Regions from separate parts of the Gallintestinimicrobium propionicum genome, predicted to be linked through region 2. Evidence: predicted binding sites of a transcription regulator. Region 2 holds the regulator's gene; the other holds the start of a gene.
What was found. Region 2 encodes HrcA, which represses chaperone genes, less so after heat shock. Its sites were predicted from a motif close to TGTTAGCACTCNNNNNNNNNGAGTGCTAACA; they were not measured.
Positions count from the first base shown of each region.

Region 1 (11,048 bases), on a different contig from region 2:
ATTTTCCCTGCTTGCAGTCGGGGCGGCAGCCAATTCGCTGGGCGGGGCGGGCGGACCGCTTGCAGTTTTGATCGTTGCGATTGTGGCGGCGGAATGCGGCAAGGCGGTTTCCAAGGAAACGAAGATTGATATTTTAGTCACGCCTCTGGTGACAATCCTTTCCGGAGTGCTGCTGTCGATGTGGTGTGCGCCGACAATCGGAGCTGCTGCGAGCGCAGTCGGAAGCCTGATCATGTGGGCGACGGAGCTGCAGCCGTTCTTTATGGGTATTTTGGTATCGGTTATTGTAGGTGTTGCGCTGACGCTGCCGATCAGCTCTGCAGCAATCTGCGCGGCGCTGAACTTAACCGGGCTTGCCGGGGGCGCGGCAGTTGCGGGCTGCTGTGCGCAGATGGTCGGCTTTGCGGCGATGAGTTTCAAAGAAAACAAGTGGAGCGGACTAATTTCCCAGGGATTGGGCACAAGTATGCTGCAGATGGGCAATATCGTAAAAAATCCGCGCATCTGGATTCCACCGACGCTGGCGGCAGCCATCACCGGACCGATTGCGACCTGTCTGTTCCGGCTTCAGATGAACGGACCCGCAGTTTCCTCCGGAATGGGAACCTGCGGACTGGTGGGACAGATCGGCGTTTATACCGGCTGGCTGGAAGAAATTGCAGCGGGCAGTCGGAGTCAGATTACAGCGTTTGACTGGATCGGCATGATCTTGATCTGCTTCGTGCTTCCGGCGGTGCTGAGCCTGGTGTTTGGACAGATTTTAAGAAAAATCGGCTGGATCAAAGAAGATGACCTGAAGCTGTAAAGCATTTGGACAAGAAGGCAGCATTCAGATAAAAGCGTTATCAGAGGAAAGACTGCTGCATTTACGGCAGAAAAGGAGGGTATATGATTTCTGAAAAAAAGAGCGGAGCGCCGTACTTAAACGTCTGGTTCGGCAATTTTTACCGACCGGCGTATGACGATCAGGCGTTTGTCGCAGAGGGGATGGAGCTGTTAAAAAAGCTCGGCTTCAACAGTGTTTTGCTCGATTCCAAGGACTGGGAGGATTTTCGGGAACGCTATGAGGGAAAGCCTGCGAGCCAGTATGTCGGCATGCAGGAGTTTATGATGGAGCAGATCAAAAAGCAGGGGATGAGCCATACATTTCTGGCAATTTATCTGAATGCAGATAACCTGTATCCGAATGTTCGCTTTAGCCCGCCGGTGTTCGGGGAATCTGTTGTGACGGCAAAAGGCAATGACGGTCGCTGGTATCGTTATTGGTCGGAGAAAGCGCAGGAGACGATGACGGAGCACGTTTCACAGCTTTTAGAGATGTACGGTGAAAATATGACCCGGATCGAAGTGGACGGGGAAGAAAAAAAACCGCTGTGCAGCATGTGGGACCCGGTCGTTGCACCGAGCTTCGATGAGGATGGAAAAAAGCGCTATCGCAGCTGGCTTGAAAAACGTTATAACGGAGATATTAAAACCTTTAACCACTTCTACAAAACGGAAGCAAACAGCTTTGAAACGATCGAACCCGAGCAATACTGGTTTGAACTGCGTTATCCTGGAAAAAATGGTTTTTCGGAAAAAGAGCTGGAAGACCGGGACGAAAAATGCCGCGTATGGATGGACAACCAGCGCTGGAAAAGCGACGAGCTGGTGTTTTATTTTGAAGCGATGCAGAAAAAGCTCCATGCACTTGATCCGCAGCTGTATCTGTGCCCGGATTTGAGCCAGTGGGGATATTTTTTGAACGTGGATGGAAGCTTTTTAACCGGTGCAGGGCTTTCTGATCTGTGGGATACGGCGGTGCGAGGCGCTGATTTTTACCGGATTGCCCCGTATGTGGATGCGGCGCATTTTATTTCTGTGCCGGTGCTTCCAAACGGTGACCCGGACTGCTATGTGACAGCATGTCAACACAGTATGATGCGGAATATGAATCGTGGCAGATCCTTTGTCGGCGGCATTTACTGGGGAAGATTTGTTTATAATGACCTATATGCGTGGATTTCTCCGTGTGAGGCGGTCGCCTCGATGGCGGCGTCCGGCGCTTCCGGATATGCGTCTTACGGCATGTGCGGGTTAGACGACGGCGGCGTGTTACACCGGATGCCGGAAGCATTCTGCAGGTCTTTAGAAGAAGGCAACCGCTGGTGGAAAGAGGTTGTTTTGAGGCTCGGAGTGAGAAAAGCTGCAAAGGCAGCAGTGCTGTTCCCGTCTGCGATGGCGCTTGCAGAGACGTTTGACACGGAGCACAATCATGACAGGCGGCTGGATCTTCTGGGCTGGTATAAGGCTCTGGAGGACTGGCAGATCGACGTTGACGTTGTAGATGGCAGCATTTTCAAGGATCAGACAGCAGATCAGTACGAGGTGCTCGTGCTCGCGGCAAACGACTGCTATGCGCTTGCCCCGGATTCTGAACTGGAGCAGGGCATTGCAGCATGGGTAAAAAATGGCGGAATGCTGCTGCACGGACCGATGGATTTGCTTGCACGGGCGAGCGTTGGCAGCCGCTGTCTTTCTCATGAAAAGGATGCGTTTGAGTGCAGCGGCGAAAAGGGAATGCTGACCGGAACGCAGTTTGGCAGCTTCGAGGAGGAAAACGCCGACGTGCTCGCAGTCTGGGAAACGGACGAAAAGCCTGCGATTGTCAAGCGCACATTTGGGAAGGGAACCGTTTGCGAAATCGGATTTTTCTACGGCTTTGAATACACCGGCAGAATCGCACCGCACGTTCCGCTGACGCAGCGCAATAACGAGCTGTACCCTTTGACCATGCTGAAAAAAGATCCCGTAGGGATGCTTCTGGAAGAAAAATTCGGCACGACACTGACCCGGAAAAAGGGCGTTGAGCGCGCAGAATTTGAAAACGGTACGGTCATCGTCAACCACAGCTCCTATCCGTGCAGAATCGATGAACCCGGAACACGCTATTTCCAGAATCCCGAACTGTACCAGGATTTGGACAGCAAAATCCTGCTCCCGCATATGGGAGTTTTTATCGAGAGGAAAGTTTGAAAAATGTTTTAAACTTTTCAGAGTGCGCTGTCGCGCGTTGACTTCTCGATGGAAGATCGTTATAATAAAGACCACGGCTTTTGCTGTGGTCTTTATTTATTCATGACAATAGAATGCTCACAGAGCATGCATTCTATTGTTGTATAGGAAACTTCGTTTCCATACGATAAGTAACGCTCTACGAGGATGCGCGCTCGGTGCAAGGGTAGATGGCTGCCAAAGCAACTGCGCCTCGGCGCGAGAATGTGCCAAGGCACATTCTTTTATCGTATAGGAAACTTCGTTTCCATACGATAAGTAACGCTCCGCGAGGATGCGCACTCGGCGCAAGGGTAGATGGTTGCCGGAGCAACTGCGCCTCAGCGCGAGAATGTGCCAAAGCACATTCTTTTTCCTATAAAAATATAAAAATAGAAAGTTGAGAAATTGATGATAAATAAAAAAACAAAATTTTGTAAAGCTGCAGCGCTTCTGGGCGCGGCTGTTATGATGATTTCTGCGCTGGCAGGCTGCGGGAAAAATACGAAGGTCGTTCTGACGGCGGGTCTGAAAAAGAACGAGGTATTCCGGATTTCGAGTGCGTCTTGTGTGCTGCCGGAGGTGATGGTATATCTGACGAACATGCAGAATCAGTATGAATCCGTCTATGGAAGCCAGATCTGGAACGCTTCCGACGGACAGCTTTCGCTGGAGCAGGAGGAACGGGAACAGGTGTTGACACAGCTGGCGAGAATCAAGGTGATGAATCTGCTCGCCCAGAAAAAAGAAGTGACGCTGGATGATAAGGAAAAGGAGCGTGCGGCAGCGGCGGGCAGGGAATATTTTACTTCCTTGAACAGCGCGGAAGTGACGGCACTCAACGTGACGCAGGATCTGATTACGAAGATGTATGAAGAGTATGCGCTTGCAGAAAAGGTTTATCAGACGATTGTAGAAAATGTCAATCCGGAGGTCAGTGACGATGAAGCGCGCACCATCACGGTAGATATGATCAGGGTCAGCGATTCTGCCAAAGCTTCCCAGGTGCTTGGCAAGGCAAAGGAAGAAGGCGTGGATTTTGAGACGCTTGCGCAGGCAGAGAGCGAGGACCAAACGGTGACGCAGTCGTTTGGAAAAGGCGAGGTTTCGGAAGCACTGGAAAAGGCGGCGTTTAACCTCGGCAAGGACGAGATCAGTGACGTGGTGGAATCAGACGGAAGTTACTATATTTTAAAATGTATCAGCACGTTCGACGAGGCGCAGACCAAAGCGAATAAGGAAAAAATAGTAAAACAGCGCCAGAGCGAGGCATTCGATACGGAATATACGGCGTTTGAGCAGACATTGGTACGTCAGCTCAACGAGGAACTCTGGAATTCCGTCACGATGATTCATCAGGACGATGTCAAAACTTCCAGCTTTTTTGAAGTATACCAGATGTATTTCCAGCATCAGGAGTGAGCAGGAATAGCTGGGCATTCCGGCAGGACGTCGCGCTTCCGGCTTATGAAAACTGCCCTGTCGGACGCTGCGTTTCAGCTTATGAAAACTGCCCGACAGTGTGCTGTACCCTGTTTATGAAAAATTTAGAATTGCGGGAAACGCGGCAACCATGCGGGCTTTCAAAGAATTATTAGCACTCAGTCAAAATGAGTGCTAATTTTTTATTGACTTTTTGAAACGACAGGACTACACTATGGATAAAGCTTGGAGGAAAGCTTCTCCAGGCATCTGAAAACGAACTGAGAAAGAAAGGATCGTGATATTTCATGGCTGAAAAGCACGGAGCATTATCAATTAACAGCGACAATATTTTTCCGATTATTAAAAAGTGGTTATATTCGGATCATGACATTTTTTACAGAGAGCTGATTTCCAACGGCTGCGATGCCATTACGAAGTTAAAGAAGCTGGATATGATGGGAGAATACGAGCTTCCGGAAGGCTACAAGCCCAGAGTGGATGTTATCGTTGATCCGGATGCAAAGACCATCCAGTTTATCGATAACGGTGTCGGCATGACTGCGGATGAGGTGGAGGAATACATTAACCAGATCGCATTTTCCGGCGCGACAGATTTTATCGCAAAATATAAAGATAAGACAAACGACGACCAGATCATCGGTCATTTCGGCCTGGGCTTCTATTCCGCATTTATGGTAGCAGATGAGGTGCATATCGATACCCTTTCCTGGCAGAAGGATGCAAAGCCGGTTCACTGGGAGTGCGACGGCGGCACAGAATATGACATGCAGGATGGTACCCGCACAGAAGTCGGTACCTGCATTACCCTGTTCTTAAACGAGGACTGCCTGCAGTTCTGCAACGAGTATAAGGCAACCGAAGTGATCAAAAAGTATTGTTCCTTCATGCCTGTGGAAATTTACGTTTCCAGAGCCAATACACCTGAGACACAGACGATTCTTGCGAGTGAGAAGCTCGACAGCGATCATGTGATCGAAGAAGTGAAGAAAGAAAAGGAAGAAGATCCGGATAAGCTCAAAATTACAAAGCGTCCGGAACTGATCAACGATACTCACCCGCTCTGGACGAAGAACCCCAGTGAATGCACAAAGGAAGAGTACATTGATTTCTACCGCAAGGTATTTATGGATTACAAGGAGCCTCTGTTCTGGATTCATCTGAACATGGATTATCCGTTCAACTTAAAGGGTATCCTTTACTTCCCGAAGATCAACATGGAATACGAATCCATCGAGGGCGTCATCAAGCTGTACAACAATCAGGTATTTATTGCCGATAATATTAAAGAAGTAATTCCGGAATTTTTGCTGCTGTTAAAGGGCGTCATTGATTGTCCTGATCTGCCGCTGAACGTGTCCAGAAGCGCGCTGCAGAACGATGGCTTTGTAAAGAAAATTTCCGATTATATTACCAAAAAGGTTGCGGATAAGCTGTCCGGCATGTGCAAGACCCAGAAGGAGGAATACGAGAAATACTGGGATGATATCGCTCCGTTTATCAAATTCGGCTGCTTAAAGGACGAAAAATTCTGCGAGAAAATGACGGATTACATCCTCTTCAAGAATCTGGACGGCAAATATATGACCCTGCCCGAGTGCCTGGAAGTCAATAAGACTGACCCGGATGAGACACAGGAGGGTGCTGTGGATGAGAACGGCGAAAAGGTAGAAGCAGAAGTCGTAGAGGACAAGAGCGAAGATTCCGCTGAGGAAGAGAAGAAAGACAAGACCATCTACTATGTAACAGATGAAAAACAGCAGAGCCAGTACATCAACATGTTCAAGGCTGCCAAAATGGATGCCGTTATGCTGACCGACCGGATCGACCAGCCTTTTATCTCTCAGCTGGAAGCAAAGAATGAGGGGATTCATTTTGCAAGAATCGATGCTGACTTAACCGATGCGTTTAAGACAAAGACCAGCAAGAAGACGCAGGAAGAATTAAACGCGCAGGCGGAAAAGGTTGAAAAGCTGGTTCAGAAAGCACTGAAAAACGACAAGATCAAGGTAAAGATCGAAAAGCTCAAGAATAAAAAGGTATCCTCTGTTCTGACGGTTTCCGAAGAGAGCAGAAGAATGCAGGATATGATGAAGATGTATGGCGGCGGCATGGATATGAGCATGTTCGGTGCAGAGGGCGAGACGCTGGTATTGAATGCAAACCATCCGCTCGTAACCTACATTACGGAGCACGAAGACGATGCAAACACCCAGATGATCTGCGAACAGCTCTATGATCTGGCGAAGCTCCAGAACGCACCGCTTTCTCCAGAAGCGATGACCAAGTTTGTAGCGCGCTCCAATGACATTATGCTGCTGCTTGCAAAATAAACGCGCAGGCTGTGAAAAGAGCGTTGCTGCAAATAACTCATCAGAGAAAACTAGTACATCGTTATTTACGAAACGCTGTACTAGTAAATGCGAAGACCGCATGCAGGATGAATATACAATTCCTGTCTGCGGTCTTTTTATCGTATGGGAAACTTCGTTTCCATACGATAAAAACGCTCCGCGAGGATGCGCACTCGGCGCAAGGGTAGATGGTTGCTAAAGCAACCGCGCCTCGGCGCGAGAATGTGCCAAGGCACATTCTTTATTATCGTATAGGAAACTTCGTTTCCATACGATAAAAACGCTCCGCGCGGATCGCACTGCAGCGGAATGGAAGAATGTCGCTTGCGCGACCCGCCGCAGGCGGAAAATCCTGCCATTACGTCCCTGGCTCTGCGATACGGCTGACCGCCACATAAATGTTTGAAATCTGATACCAGGTCGGATAATCCACGATTCCGGTTGCCGGGAGATTGAAGATACGCTGAAAAGCCCGCACCTGGGCAGCGGTCTGGGAACCGAAGATACCGTCGGCAGAGGTTTTCGGGATAGCAGGGTAGTTCTGTGCAATGCGGTTTAACTGCTCCTGCATCTGTCGAACCTTTGTGCCGGATGCACCGATTGTCAGGTCATAACCAGGCCAGGAGGATGGGACGCCGCTGATGGCTTGGGCTGCGTTGATATACATGTCGTTGCCGTAATAGTAGCGGATGATCTCAATCGCGCTGTAGCCCTGGTCACCGAGATATTTGGAGCCCCACTGGGAGAGACCCTGACAGTTGACGCGGTTTCCGTCGCAATAGCTGGTAAAGATCGGCTGCCGCACGCCGGGGCGGGAGAGATAATTTGCAAAAATGGAGTCCACGAGGCGGTCGATGTTGCTGTAGATATTTCTGCCGTAGATGAATTTCTGGTCGTAGGCGGTGGAAGAGGTGATGGTAAAGGAATAGCCCTTTGCACGATACCATTCTGTGTATACACGATTCAGGGTAAAGGACTGAATGACGAGGATGTTGGCGTAGATAGTGCTCTCCGGCCAGGTTGCATAGATTTCGGAAGAAGCGACGTTTTTGATATAGTCTTTATAGCGGACATAGTAGTTTGGAGCGCTGGAATCGTCGGGAAGACCGTCGTGGACGATGATATATTCCGGGATGACGACGCGGCTTAAGACGATTTCTCCGGTTTCAGCTTCGGTTTTGATCTCAGCTTCCGGGATTTTGGCAGGATATTCACCGTAAAGCGTGTGATCCGGGATGAAAATGTCCTGTTCTTCGGGAGTGTCGGAAACTGCGGTGGGTGTCATGGAAACCGGAAGAATGCTGGATTCGTCCGGCAGAATTTCAGCGCCGTTGATACGGACGGGCTCGTAACCGTCCGCTTGTACTTCGATTATATAATCGGTGTATGGTCGCGGATTGGAAGGACTCTGGGAATAGGCGGGATTGGGCGCTGGCAGCAGGACGGACGTTGTCTGTCCGGATTCATCGGTAGTAAGAGTTTCAAGAATCTGTTCCGGGGAAGCACTGTCGGAGATCGTAACAGTAGCGCCCACAACCGGGAAAAAACCGACAGAAGAAGTTACGCAGATCATCAGGGAGCCGGGATAACCGGTTTCTTCTGCTGCAGCACAGGAAAGCTGTGGCATAAAAGTACCTCTCATATCCAGAATATGTGATAATAAGATATGCCGGAGATAGAAAAAATGATACGATGGTCTGCTCTAAACGTCAGCCGCCGAAAACCTGCCAGCAGCGCTGCGATCGACATATATCGAACGCTGGTTGCAACGGACTCTGATCAAAGCCCGTGCCGAACACCAGCCAAAGCCGAAAGCTGCGCAAACGAAAAAAACAGCACCCGTCGGTTATACGATAACCTGGCGGGCGTTGTTTTTTCCGGATAACCGGATCTTTTACAAAGCGTACAGTTGATTCGTTTAATCAAGATTCAGACAACGTTTCATTACATAGTTGCAGATCAAGAAAGCAGGAACGCATAGAACCAGATTTGCGAACAGGGAAATCAGCATAATTGACCAGTAAATGGAGGCAAAATCAGCCATCGGATTCGCAGAAGTCGATTGAAGGATGAACACGCCTGCGGTCGTAGGCGCGGTCAGAAGCATCATAGCGGTCGAAAGGATGGTGCTCAGCCCGAGATAACACAGGATGGATGCGAGCACCTTGTGGCTGGAAAACAGCTGTCCCAAAGAGATCGAGGCATAGATGGTAAGCAGGGAAAAGACAGAGCCGATGATCATCACGGGAATTGCCAGAAAGAGTATGGAGGGAACGGTGAAAATCGTGTGGTACGACTGGAACATCGTCCGAAGCTCCAACAGATCTTCCGGAGAAAAATATGCCATCGTGGGCAGGGCAATCAAGGTGATCAAGGTAATTGCGCCAACCAACAACAAATCGATCAGGTAAAACCAGATGGTTCCGATGGTCAACTTGGAGACAATCAGCATCCAGGGCTTGACAGGGAGTGTGTGCATCAGATAGCCCTCGTCGGTATAGAGATTTTTATAAAAACGGATAGCAAAATAGATTGTCAGGATCATGGAAAGACCGCTGAGAATCAGGATGTATGCGATGTAAAGTACAAAGTTTCGCACATTGAGATCTATGTCGGCGGTAGCTTGGTCAGCAACGGAGAAGTATACGAGGCTGGCGGCGGAAAGCAGTACTGTGATAGTGAGCAGAAGGGCAGGAACTTTAAACGTATCTTTCCATTCATGGGAAATCAGTTTTGTGAGCATGAGAATACCTCCCGGAAATAAGAGTCTACGGACTGATGGCGGGTGTCCCGGATCTTCTCCACGCTGGAAGAGAGAATGATCTGTCCGTCTTTCAGGAAAATAACGTCGTCCAGAAGCTGTTCGACGTCCGCAATCAAGTGTGTGGAGAGCAGAATTGACGCATCCTCGCTGTAATCCTGGATAATGGTCTTTAAAATGTAATCACGCGCGGCGGGATCGACGCCGGCGATCGGCTCGTCCAGAATATAGACCCTGGCGCGGCGGCTCATGACCATGATCAGCTGCACCTTTTCACGGGTTCCCTTCGAGAGCGTCTTTAAGGGGCTGGACGGATCGATGTCGAGCTTTTGCAACATTTCCTCCGCCTTTGCAGCGTCAAAGTCTGTATAAAAATCTCTGAAAAAAGAGAGCAGTCCCTTTACCCGGACAGTATCGGGCAGATAGGTGCGCTCCGGCAGATACGAAACGATCGCCTTGGTTTCGGGACCGGGAGCCTGGCCGCAGATGAAAATTTGTCCGGACGAGGGTACCAAAAGTCCGTTGATGAGTTTGATCAGTGTGGATTTGCCGCTGCCGTTGGAGCCTAAAAGCCCGACCATCCTGCCGGGAGCGATTTCGAGGCTGATATGGTCAAGCGCTGTTTTTTTGCCGAAGCGCTTGCTGACGTCCTGCAGGCGGAGCAGGGTATCGGATGTCTGTGTCATGAATTTTCCTCCTTTTTGGCCAAAAGCAGCCGGATACTATCGTCTTTCTGATAGCCGAGATGCTGCATCCGCGTCAGAAACTGACTGATCTGAAGCTCTGCCAGTTCACTGCGCACCTGTTCAATCAAAGCAGTATCTTCGGTGACCGTCCGCCCGCTGGTGCGGCGCGTGACAATCAGACCGGTACGCTCCAGCTCGGTGAAGGCTTTCTGCATGGTGTTCGGATTGACGCTTGCCTGTGCAGCGAGGTCGCGGACACTGGGAAGCCGGGAGCCGGGCGGATAGAATCCGGATACGATTTCATGCTTGAGCCGGTCAACAATCTGGGCGTAAATAGGTCTGTCTGAATCAAGTTCCCATGGCATGTGAACACCTCCTTGTTTGTATGATTGATTTAATACAATAATACTTAAGCGGAACGCATTTGTCAATCCCTTGCGCGATATTCGGAAATAGGGTAATATAAAAGGTAAGACTATTGGAAATGACCGCCTGATCGGGAGCGTCCCGGCAGGCAAAAATGTGCAGAAAGGGGAACGCAAGTGAGAAGACTGGAAGAGCAGATTCTGACAGAAAAATACCGCAGAATAGAAGGAAAGCTGACGTTTTCTGTCCGGCTGGCAGAGCTGTCTGTTGCGCCGGGGGAAGCTGCAGAGGGCGCGTTTACCATTTTTGCATCACAGGAAGAAATCCCGGCACAAGGCTATGTCCTGACAAAGGATGAGCGGATGGAGTGTAAAACGGAGTGGTTCAACGGCGTGCAGGAGAAAA
Region 1 is NZ_JAOQJY010000008.1:26,863-37,910, reverse strand. It holds gene OCV62_RS07655 (PTS sugar transporter subunit IIC) at 1-805, shown strand, start outside; gene OCV62_RS07650 (alpha-amylase family protein) at 889-3,015, shown strand; gene OCV62_RS07645 (peptidyl-prolyl cis-trans isomerase) at 3,445-4,455, shown strand; gene htpG (molecular chaperone HtpG) at 4,764-6,809, shown strand; gene OCV62_RS07635 (peptidoglycan-binding protein) at 7,189-8,472, opposite strand; gene OCV62_RS07630 (hypothetical protein) at 8,749-9,573, opposite strand; gene OCV62_RS07625 (ABC transporter ATP-binding protein) at 9,558-10,277, opposite strand; gene OCV62_RS07620 (GntR family transcriptional regulator) at 10,274-10,642, opposite strand; gene OCV62_RS07615 (DUF5717 family protein) at 10,820-11,048, shown strand, end outside.
Region 1: a site for HrcA is predicted at 4,626-4,656, ahead of htpG (molecular chaperone HtpG). Genes of this name have one in related genera too.

Region 2 (11,048 bases):
ATCCGATAATACATCAATATAGATACGTCCTCTCGTTCGACGTACCCGGAATTCTCCTTCGCAGCGCTTTAATGCATACTTGATCTGGCGAACCAGCGCTTCCTCAAACAGATCCCTGTTTTTGCCCTTTACGCCGATTTCTGCATATTTAATCAGAAAAGCTTTATACATGCTCATTTCCTTTCTTCATCCGCAGCATTTGCCTGCCGTCTGTCCTCCGGCCGCAGGCAGGCTGCAGCGTATTGCTCTCCCGCTTTCCCGGTCGTCTGCACCTCAAAAGCGGAGGTATCCTCTTATCTTCTGGTAAACCGGCGCAGCATCGGAACCAGCTCGTGCAGCACCTGTACTGTATAATCAATTTCTTCCTCTGTCGTAAAGACGGAAAGGCTGAAACGGATCGTCGAATTTAACAGTTCCTTCGGCAGACCGATCGCCCGAAGCGTCGCGCTTCCTGACGTATCCGGGTGGTTCGATGCGCACGCGCTTCCTGCGGACACATAGATTTCCCGTTCCTCCAGCGCATGCAGAAGCACCTCGCTGCGCACCCCTGCAAACGACACGCTCAACACATGCGGTGCGCTGTCCCGTCCGCAAAGTCCATTGATCCGCACGTTTTCCATCGTGGAAATACCATCGGCAAGTCGTTGTTTCAGCGCATACATCCGATCCAGATCGGTATCCAGGTTCTGATACATCTCCTCTGCAGCTTTTCCCATGCCTGCGATTGCCGGAACATTTTCTGTACCGGAGCGCAGTCCCCGCTCCTGTCCGCCGCCGAACACGATCGGACGGATTTTCACGCGATCCCCGACATACAAAAATCCGATTCCCTTCGGTCCGTGGATTTTGTGTCCCGAAACAGACAGCATGTCGATTTTCATCCGTTTCGGCAGAATTTTTGCCTTGCCATAGCCCTGCACCGCGTCCACGTGGAACAGCGTGTTCGGATTGACGCGTTTGATCAGCTCGCCCGCCTCTGCGATCGGCTCAAGGGCTCCGATCTCATTATTCGTGTGCATGATCGAAACCAGAATCGTATCCGGACGGATCGCCGCTTCCAGATCGGACAAACGGATTTTTCCGTTTTCATCGACCGGCAGATACGTCACCTCAAAGCCCTGCTGCTCCAGATACTGCATCGTATTGAGAATCGCCGGATGCTCGATCGATGTCGTAATCAGATGCTTGCCCTGCCGTGCATTTGCATACGCTGCACCGCGCAGCGCCAGATTATCCGACTCCGTCCCGCCGGAGGTAAAGAAGATCTCCTTGGGCGTAACCTTTAATGTCTTTGCAATCACTTCCCGCGCATGGCGGACATATTCCTCCGCCTGCACCCCTTTATGATGCAAACTGGACGGATTTCCGTAGTCCGTACATAAAATCCCGGCCATCAGCGCTGCCGCGCTGTCCAGACACCGCGTTGTAGCCGAGTTGTCCAGATAACATTCCATAACCTTTCACCTGCTTTTTCCAAAATCTCGAAAAAATCCGTTTGAACCCGGTCGCCACAGGGGCAAACCGTTCCCTGCTTTATGATATGCCGGAGTCTTCCAACTGGTACATCAGCCACGCCATCACGGTCAGCCCCGCTGTCTCCGTCCGCAAAATCCGTTTGCCCAGCGTTACCGGCATAAATCCGGACTGCATCGCAAGCTCTACCTCTGCCTCTTCAAAGCCGCCCTCCGGACCGATAAACACACCGATTTCCTGACCGGGCGCTGCGCTTTCGATCAGCTTCCTCGTCCGCATCATCCCTTCGGAAAGTTCGTAGGGAATCAGTTTTAAATCCATCTGCTTCGTCTGTTCCAGCGCTTCCTTTAAAGTGCAGACTGCCCCAACCTCCGGCACAATCCGGCGCTTGCTCTGCTTCGCTGCTGCTTCTGCGATCGACTGCCAGCGCGCCTGCCGCGCTTTCGCCTTTTTTTCATCCAGATGAACGACACTGCGCTTCAACGCCACCGGCACAATCCGGTATGCGCCGAGCTCCACCAGCTTCTGCACGATAAATTCCATCTTGTCCGCCTTGGGCAGTCCCTGAAAAAAAGTCACCCGCGCCGGCAGCTCCAGCCCATCTTCTTTGATAAACCGCAGCGTACAGATAACTTCTTCCTCCAGAAGCTCTTCGATCCCGCAGCGGTATTCCTTGCCGTCTGTACCGTTGGATACTGCAATTTCTTCGCCCGGCTTCATCCGAAGCACATTTTTAATATGGTTGACATCGCTTCCCGTTATCACAATCCGATTGCCCTGGATCTGGGAAGGCTCCACAAAAAACTGATACATTTGATTCCTGACGCCCCTTTTGGTTTCTTTTCGTCTGTACGACGCGCTTCAACCTGTGTTGCATTTAAACAATAGAATGTACGCTCCGCGAACATTCTATTGTCATGAACGATAGAATGCACGCTCTGCGAGCATCTATTGTCATGAATCAGCGCGCTGCGTTTCCTTCTTCCGTGCGGTCACGCTGACCCATTCGCCCTGATATGTTACCTCGAGCAGTTCCAGGCCTGCTGCCTTTACCGCCTCCGTTACAACCGTTTCCTTATCATCGATGATGCCGGATGTGATGTAAATGCCGCCTTCTTTCAGCTGATTTACAATCACGGGTGTCAGCGGAACCAGAACGTCCGCTAAAATATTCGCAACGACGATATCGTATTTTTCATAGCCCACCTGATCCTGGACTGCCTTGTCATTGATGATATTTCCGATCATCATTTCAAACTGCTCCGGTGCAATACCGTTGTTTGCCATATTGTCCGCAACCGCATCCACCGCGCAGGGATCGAGGTCTGTTCCGACCGCATGCTTTGCGCCGTACATCAGAGATAGAATTGCCAGAATACCGCTGCCGGTTCCCACATCCAGAAGCTCTGTCTCCGGTGTGATAAATTTTTTCAGCTGACGGATGCACAGCTGCGTTGTCTCATGCATACCGGTTCCGAACGCCGTGCCCGGATCAATGTGCAGGATCATCTTGCCCTGATCCTCCGGTTTGACTTCCTCCCAGGACGGAATTACCAGAAGATCGTCGATGTAAAACTGATGGAAATACTGCTTCCAATTGTTGATCCAGTCGATATCCTCGGTTTCATCTACCGCAATGCTGCCTTCCCCGATCTCACAGAACATGCGCAGACCGTCCAGCTCTTCCTTCACCTTTTCGCAGATCTGCGCTTCGGTCACAGGCTCGCCGTTTAATTCCAGACTGCCGTCCTCTTTTTCTTCCACAAAAAAGCTCAGGTATGCAATGCCGTCGTCCGCAGGACCGTCCGGCAGAATGTCTACAAACATCTGCTCCTTTTCCAGCGCTGTCAACGGAACCTTGTCCTCGATCTGCGCACCCTCCAGCCCGATATCGTACAGGGTGCTGATAATAATATCTTCTGCATCTGTCACGGTTTTTATTTTAAATTTTTTCCACTTCATCTGAAACACCTCCCGAAAACACACTAACTCAGTTTTTACTATAACACAAAAACAGGCGCTTGTGCATCCGCAAAATGCACAAAACGCCTGCTACTTCCTGAATTACATGTTACAGTCCACTCGCGTTATTTGTCTTTGTTGAAAAATCCGCGCTTTTTCTTTTCTTTATGCGGAGCTTCGCCGCTGTTGACGCGTTCTGCCGCATGCAAGCTGTCTTCTGTCACTTCGTCAAACTTGCGCAGCAGCTCTTTTGCTTCTGCAGAAAGATGTTCGGGAGTCTGTACAACCAAAGTTACATAATGATCGCCGCGCAGATCCTTGTTACGCAGAGACGGTACGCCCTTGCCTTTTAAACGAACTCTCGTATCAGTCTGGGTGCCTGCCTTGACGTCATAAATCACCTTACCATCCACGGTATCGATGACAACTTCGCCGCCCAGCGCCGCCACTGCAAAGGAAACCGGAACAGTGGAGTAGATGTTGGTATCCTGACGCTGGAAAATCGGATGCTGTCCAACGATAACTTCTACCAGGACATCACCTCTCGGACCGCCATTGATACCGGGCTCGCCCTGTCCTGCCAGTCTCTTGCACTGACCGTTGTCGATACCTGCCGGAATCGTGACTGCAAACCGTTTCTTCATCGGAACAAAACCGCTTCCGTGACAATCGGTACACTTTTCTTTGATAATCTTACCGGTACCGCCGCAGTCCGGGCACGCCTGAACGTTGCGGACTGTTCCAAAGAAAGACTGCTGCGTAAATACAACCTGACCCTTGCCGCCGCACTTCGGACAGGTTTCCGGGCTGGTTCCCGGCTTCGCGCCTGTGCCGTGACAGGTCTTACACTCTTCCTTCACCGTCAGCTCGATTTCTTTTTCCGTACCGAATACGGCCTCTTCAAAGGTGATTCTGACGCTGGTGCGCAGGTTTGCTCCCTTCATGGGACCGCTTCTTGCGCCGGCAGAACCTCTGCGTCCGCCAAAGAGATCTCCGAAAATATCCCCGAAAATGTCTCCAAAATCTGCGCCGTTAAAATCAAAACCGCCGAAGCCGCCAGCTCCGCCGGCGCCACCGTCAAATGCCGCATGTCCGAACTGATCGTACTGACGTCTCTTTTCGGGATCACTCAAAACAGCATATGCTTCGGATGCTTCCTTAAACTTCTTTTCTGCTTCTTTATCTCCAGGGTTCATATCCGGATGATATTTCTTGGCAAGAGCACGATATGCCTTTTTGAGAGCGGCGTCATCGGCATTTTTGTCAACACCGAGGACTTCGTAATAATCTCTTTTCTGTTCCGCCATAATTCAAACTCCTCTATTAAAGCTTATCTTCATATAACGCATATCTGCAGCATATGCAAAAATACTGCAAAGCATCCGTCCTGCATAGGTTGCAGATATGCGTTTACACACGGATAGGGGCCTGAAAGAATCCGGCCCCCATTGTACATTCTTCCGGTCCGACACAGCGTCATCTGACACTGTGCCGATTTACCGGGTATTATTTTATACTTCTCTGAAGTCTCCGTCAATAACATCATCATCCGGATTGCTGCCTGCACCTGCATTGCTGCCTGCACCTGCTGCATTACCCATATCAGGACCTGCCTGACCAGCTGCGCCCTGCGCCTGCTCATAAACCTTTGCAAATACTGCCTGAGCGGACTGCATCAGCTTCTCCTGAGCTGCCTTGATGTCAGCTACCTGGCTGTCTGTCAGCTCCTGATCCTTGGTGGACTCCAGCAGGGATTTCAGTGCATTCAGATCTGCTTCAACGCCTGCCTTTGCGCTTGCGTCTACTTTATCGCCAACCTCATTCAGAGCCTTCTCGGTCTGGAATACGAAGGAGTCTGCGCTGTTTCTGGTGTCGATTGCGTCTTTCTTCTTCTTATCCTGTGCTTCGAACTCAGCAGCTTCCTTCACTGCCTTGTTGATATCGTCATCAGACATGTTGGAACCAGCGGTAATGGTGATATGCTGTTCCTTGCCTGTGCCCAGATCCTTAGCGGATACATTTACGATACCGTTTGCATCGATATCGAAGGTAACCTCGATCTGCGGTACGCCACGCATTGCAGGCGGGATACCATCCAGACGGAACTGTCCAAGGGACTTGTTGTCCTTTGCAAACTGTCTCTCACCCTGCAGAACGTTGATATCAACGGCTGTCTGGTTATCAGCTGCAGTAGAGAAGATCTGGCTCTTCTTAGTAGGAATGGTTGTATTTCTCTCAATCAGTCTGGTTGCGATACCACCCATTGTCTCAATGGACAGAGACAGAGGAGTTACATCCAGCAGCAGGATATCACCTGCGCCTGCATCGCCTGCCAGCTTACCACCCTGGATGGAAGCACCCAGTGCAACGCACTCGTCAGGGTTTAAGGACTTGCTGGGTTCATGACCGGTCAGCTGTTTTACCTTATCCTGTACAGCCGGGATACGGGTAGAACCACCGACCAACAGTACCTTGCCAAGCTCGGAAGCGGTAATGCCTGCATCCTTTAATGCGTTCTGAACCGGAATTGCAGTACGCTCTACCAGATCGCTTGTCAGTTCATCAAATTTTGCTCTGGACAGATCCATATCAAAGTGCAGAGGTCCGTTTGCGTTCATGCTGATGAAAGGCAGGTTGATGTTGGTTGTTGTCGCACTGGACAGCTCCTTTTTCGCCTTTTCAGCTGCTTCTTTCAGTCTCTGCATTGCCATCTTATCTTTAGACAGGTCTACGCCCTGCTGAGCCTTAAATTCGGAAACCATCCAATCAATGATCTTGTTATCGAAATCATCGCCGCCCAGATGAGTATCACCATTGGTTGCCAGAACTTCGATAACGCCGTCGCCGATTTCGATGATGGAAACATCGAATGTACCGCCGCCTAAGTCGTATACCATGATCTTCTGTTCTTTTTCGTTGTCAAGTCCGTATGCCAGAGCTGCTGCGGTAGGCTCGTTGATGATACGCTTTACATCGAGGCCTGCGATCTTGCCGGCATCCTTTGTTGCCTGACGCTGAGCATCGTTGAAGTATGCAGGAACAGTGATAACTGCTTCGGATACCTTCTCGCCCAGATAGTTCTCTGCGTCAGCTTTCAGCTTCTGCAGGATCATAGCGGAAATTTCCTGAGGGGAATATTTCTTTCCGTCGATGTCTACCTTGTAGTCCGTACCCATATGTCTCTTAATAGAAGCGATGGTGCGGTCTGCATTGGTAACTGCCTGACGTTTTGCAGGCTCGCCGACCAGTCTCTCACCGGTCTTTGTGAATGCAACTACGGAAGGTGTTGTTCTTGCTCCTTCTGCATTTGCGATAACGGTAGGCTTGCCGCCTTCCATAACTGCTACGCAGCTGTTTGTTGTACCAAGGTCGATACCAATAATCTTACTCATAACTTTTCTCCTTCTGCCTTATCGGCTATCTCAAGCAATGTCTTATGTTCTGTTCAAATCTATGAAAAGCTGCCTGCAGGCTTTTATTCCTGCACAACAGCGACCATGCTGTGACGTACCACGGTGTCCCTGTACATGTAGCCCTTTAAAAGCTCCTGTGCTACAGTTCCGGGTTCCAGCTCATCGTTTTCCACCTGCATCACTGCGTTGTGGAAGTTGGGATCGAACTCTTTGCCGACCGCTTCGATCGGTTTTACACCAAGGTTTTCAAGCTCTGTCAGCAGCTGCCTGTAAACCTTGTTCATACCGTCTACAAAAGGAGCATCCTTTTCGTCTTCCGGTACGGTTGCAAGTCCTCTTTCAAAATTATCTACAACGGGAAGGATCTTTTCGATCACGCTCTTTGCGCCTGTCTCGAACATCGCAGACTTTTCCTTTTCGGAGCGCTTGCGGAAGTTCTCGAACTCAGCCATCTGCCGCATTACCTTATCCTGCAGCTCGTTGATCTGTGCCTTTACGGCATCTTCCTTTTTCTCTTTTTTTCTTCCGGAAAAGAAGCCTTTTTTATCTTTTTCCTCAGAAGCTTCCCCATCTTCCGGGGTTTCTGTATTTTCTGCGGAAGCCTCCGCAGTTTCTTCACATTCTTCCGTATTCCGTTTTTCCTGCGTTTCGGTTTCCGATGTGTCCTGCTTTACTTCCTCTTCCATTCTCTCTTCTGCCACGCCTGTCACCCTTTCTACTTCTTATATAAAGTATCCAACTCGCTCATCAGTGTTTTTAAGGTACCGATGACCTTGTCATAGTCCATTCGTTTGGGGCCGATGATTCCGATTGTACCTCTCATGCCCTCTCCCAGCTCATAGGTTGCAGTTACAACACTGCAATCCTTCATGGATTGAACCGGTGTCTCATTGCCGATATAAACCTGAATACCGGTACCGCTCTCTTCAGAAAGAGAATCCTGAACCAATTCTCCCAATGCTTTCTTTTCTTCGAAAACATTGATCAGCTCACTTGCCTTTTCCCGGTTATCTGTCAGCTCCGGATATTTCAGGATGTTATTGGTTCCGCTGGTATAGATCTTTAAATCCTCATCCGACCGGATCGCTTCGGCAACTGCATCAATCACACCACTTACAATGCCGCTGTGAACGCCTGCCTGCTGCTTCATCGCCGAAATCATTGCAAGATTGATTTCATCAATCGACAGCCCATTCAAATGGGTATTCAACAGGATGTTCAGTTTCAGGAGTGTCGCATCATCCAGATCCTCTTCGACCTGAAGCATCGTGTTCTTGATCACATTGCCTTCTACTACAACAACTGCCAGAAGCTGATGCTCATCTACTTTTGAAAGCTGGATGAATTTCAGCTTATTGCGCTGATACTGGGGTGTGGTGATCATCGCCGCATAATTGGTGTTGGTCGCCAGCACTCTCGCCACTCTCTTTAAGAGAGTGTCCATCTTTTCATCCTTTTCCAGAAGCAGACCTTTTAACTCTTCCACTTCACGTTCCCGCTCACCCAGCATGGTGTCTACATAAAAGCGGTAACCCTTATCAGAAGGAATCCGTCCTGCAGAGGTATGGGGCTGTAAAATGTAGCCCATCTCTTCCAGATCGGACATCTCATTACGGATGGTCGCGGAACTTAAATTCAAATCGGTATACTTGGAAATTGTCCTGCTGCCGACCGGCTCTCCTGTCTCCAGATAGTTCCGAATAACTGCCTGCAGAATTTTCTTTTTCCTTTCATCGAGTTCCACGTTCTCACCTGCTTTCTGATTTGTTAGCACTCAATCAATTGGAGTGCTAACACCTTCTGATGATTACATTACCACTCCCCTATCCTATTGTCAACAGATTTTCCCAAAATACTTGTGAAGATAGTGTGAAAAATAAGCGTGATCGCTTATTTTTCGCACAGCTATTTGTGCCACAGGCGTCACAAAGTAGTTAGGATCGCAGAGCCGAACTGGACGTTCGCCTCGCGATTCCTTCGGCGCAAAGCGCCTGCGGAATGGAGAATTTATGAAAAAAGCAGCCGCACCGGGAAGGATTCGTCCCCGATACGGCTGTTCTTATTTCTGTGTATTATGTACGTTCTGACTCTGCAGCGCCCGCTCAGATTATGGCGACGCCTGCTTTCGATTGCGGTGTCTGCTCAGACACTTAGATTCCGAAGCTTCCGCTCGTTGTACCGTTGATCACATAGTATACTGCGCTCTCTTCCGGCTTTACATACAGCTCAACGCTCTTGAACTCTTCCGGTGCGTTGCCCAGGTCATACTGCCATACATCTTTGGCAATCTCAACCAGTCTCTCAGTTGTGTATTCCTTGCCTGCAAACTGAACGCTTACCTCAGTCTTTACAGCTGCTGCTTTTGTTGCGCGCTTTGCCGGCGCTTTCTTTTCAGCGGTTGCCTTTGCTGTTGTGGTTTTCTTTGCAGCTGTTTTCTTTGCTGCGGGCTTTTCCTCTGCTTTAGCTGCAGCTGTTGCTTCTGCTTCAACTGCTTTTTCTTCTGCCTTTGCTTCAACAGCCTCTGTCTTGGGTTCCTCGGTCTTTACTGCCGCAACAGTCTCAGCTTTTACGGTTTCTTTTTTATTAACGGGTGCCTTTGTTACAGTTTTCTTCACTGTGCTTTTTCTCATAATGATCTCCTCCTTAACACCCAGGTATCCATTCTCCTTGTCATATCATTATCTAGCAATTACCTGAATTTAGTGATTAGTTTACTTCTAAAACCAGATATTGTCAACCTTTCCTCTGTTTTCGCCGAAAAAATTAACGCTTTTTAGAAAATATTTTTACATTTTATTTATTCCGGACATCGGAATTTCGACAAAAAATGTACTTCCGGCTCCAGGCTCACTGGTAAGCCTTACACTGCCCCCATAATACGCCGTGATATGCTTCACAATCGACAGTCCCAGGCCGGTTCCGCCCATTTTTCGGCTTCTTCCCTTGTCCACCCTGAAAAAGCGTTCAAAGACACGTTTCTGATCCTCCGGATCGATTCCTACGCCATCATCCTTTACTTCTATATATACTGCCTCTGGCTCCTGCCAGATTTTTGTCCAGACATGTCCGCCCGGATGGTTGTATTTGATGCCATTGCTGATCAGATTTGATAAAAGCTCCCGCATCTGCTGCAGACTTGCCTGGAGGATCACATTTCCACATGAGCCCGAAATTTCCACCTTACAGGATGCCGCCTGTGGTGTCAGGGATTCCAGGACCTCATCCATCACACTTTTTAAATTTACCTTACTCAGCGTTACCTCCGCATCCTTGCTTTCCAGCCGCGAGATCATCAGGATATCATCGATCAGACTTGTCATATGCTCTGTTTCCTTTAAAATCCTCGCAAGGAAATCCTTCCTGGTCGCCTCATCCTTGACAAAATCCTGACTCAACAGCTCCGCATAGCCCCGCACGGACGTAATCGGCGTTTTAAGCTCATGGGAGGCATTACTGAAAAATTCCTGGCGAATTTTACGGTCCCGCTCCATCTGCACCATCTGCCGTTTGATTTCATCAGAGCGGATATATCCGGAATATCTCGCTGCAACTGCAACGCTTACAACAAACGCAACCATCATTCCGACAAGCAGAAGCGGAAGCACTACGATCATATACCGGAAAAGGCCGGTGTAGGGAATCGACATACGAATAATAGCCTTTCCATCCTCTGAAAGCTTTGCTACATACAGCATCTCCTGACCAAGACTTTCAGAATAACGGGTCGAACTGCCCTCACCCTTTTCAAGTGCCTCCTTTACCTCCTGCCTGTCAAGATGATTTTCCATACCGTCCACATTTTTCAGATCAGAATCAGCAAGCACTGTCCCGTCTTTTGCGATTATCGTAACCCGGACATTCGCATCCAGTGCAGAGGCATGAACCTTCTGTAGCTGCTCCTGCAACGGTTTATCCGTATCGAGTGTGTATTCGACTACGGAAATCGTCTTTTCCATCATCTCCACATTTTCCTGCCGCATCCGGCTTCCAAGAAAAAAAGACGAAACAATACTGCTGATCGCCAGCGCCAATACTAAGATCATGCCAAAGCGGACCAGTACCGGATTTTTTATCATAATTTTTTTCATTTCCCCATTTTTCCTTTTGCTTTCCTATTCCTGAGGCTTCATAAAACGGTAGCCGACACTGCGCACCGTTTTAATGTAGTGTCCCGCCTCTTCCCCCAGCTTCTGGCGAAGG
Region 2 is NZ_JAOQJY010000027.1:16,756-27,803, reverse strand. It holds gene thiI (tRNA uracil 4-sulfurtransferase ThiI) at 1-171, opposite strand, end outside; gene OCV62_RS15850 (cysteine desulfurase family protein) at 294-1,454, opposite strand; gene OCV62_RS15845 (16S rRNA (uracil(1498)-N(3))-methyltransferase) at 1,534-2,286, opposite strand; gene prmA (50S ribosomal protein L11 methyltransferase) at 2,428-3,435, opposite strand; gene dnaJ (molecular chaperone DnaJ) at 3,561-4,742, opposite strand; gene dnaK (molecular chaperone DnaK) at 4,947-6,827, opposite strand; gene grpE (nucleotide exchange factor GrpE) at 6,911-7,534, opposite strand; gene hrcA (heat-inducible transcriptional repressor HrcA) at 7,564-8,592, opposite strand; gene OCV62_RS15815 (DUF6465 family protein) at 8,999-9,478, opposite strand; gene OCV62_RS15810 (sensor histidine kinase) at 9,635-10,936, opposite strand; gene OCV62_RS15805 (response regulator transcription factor) at 10,961-11,048, opposite strand, start outside.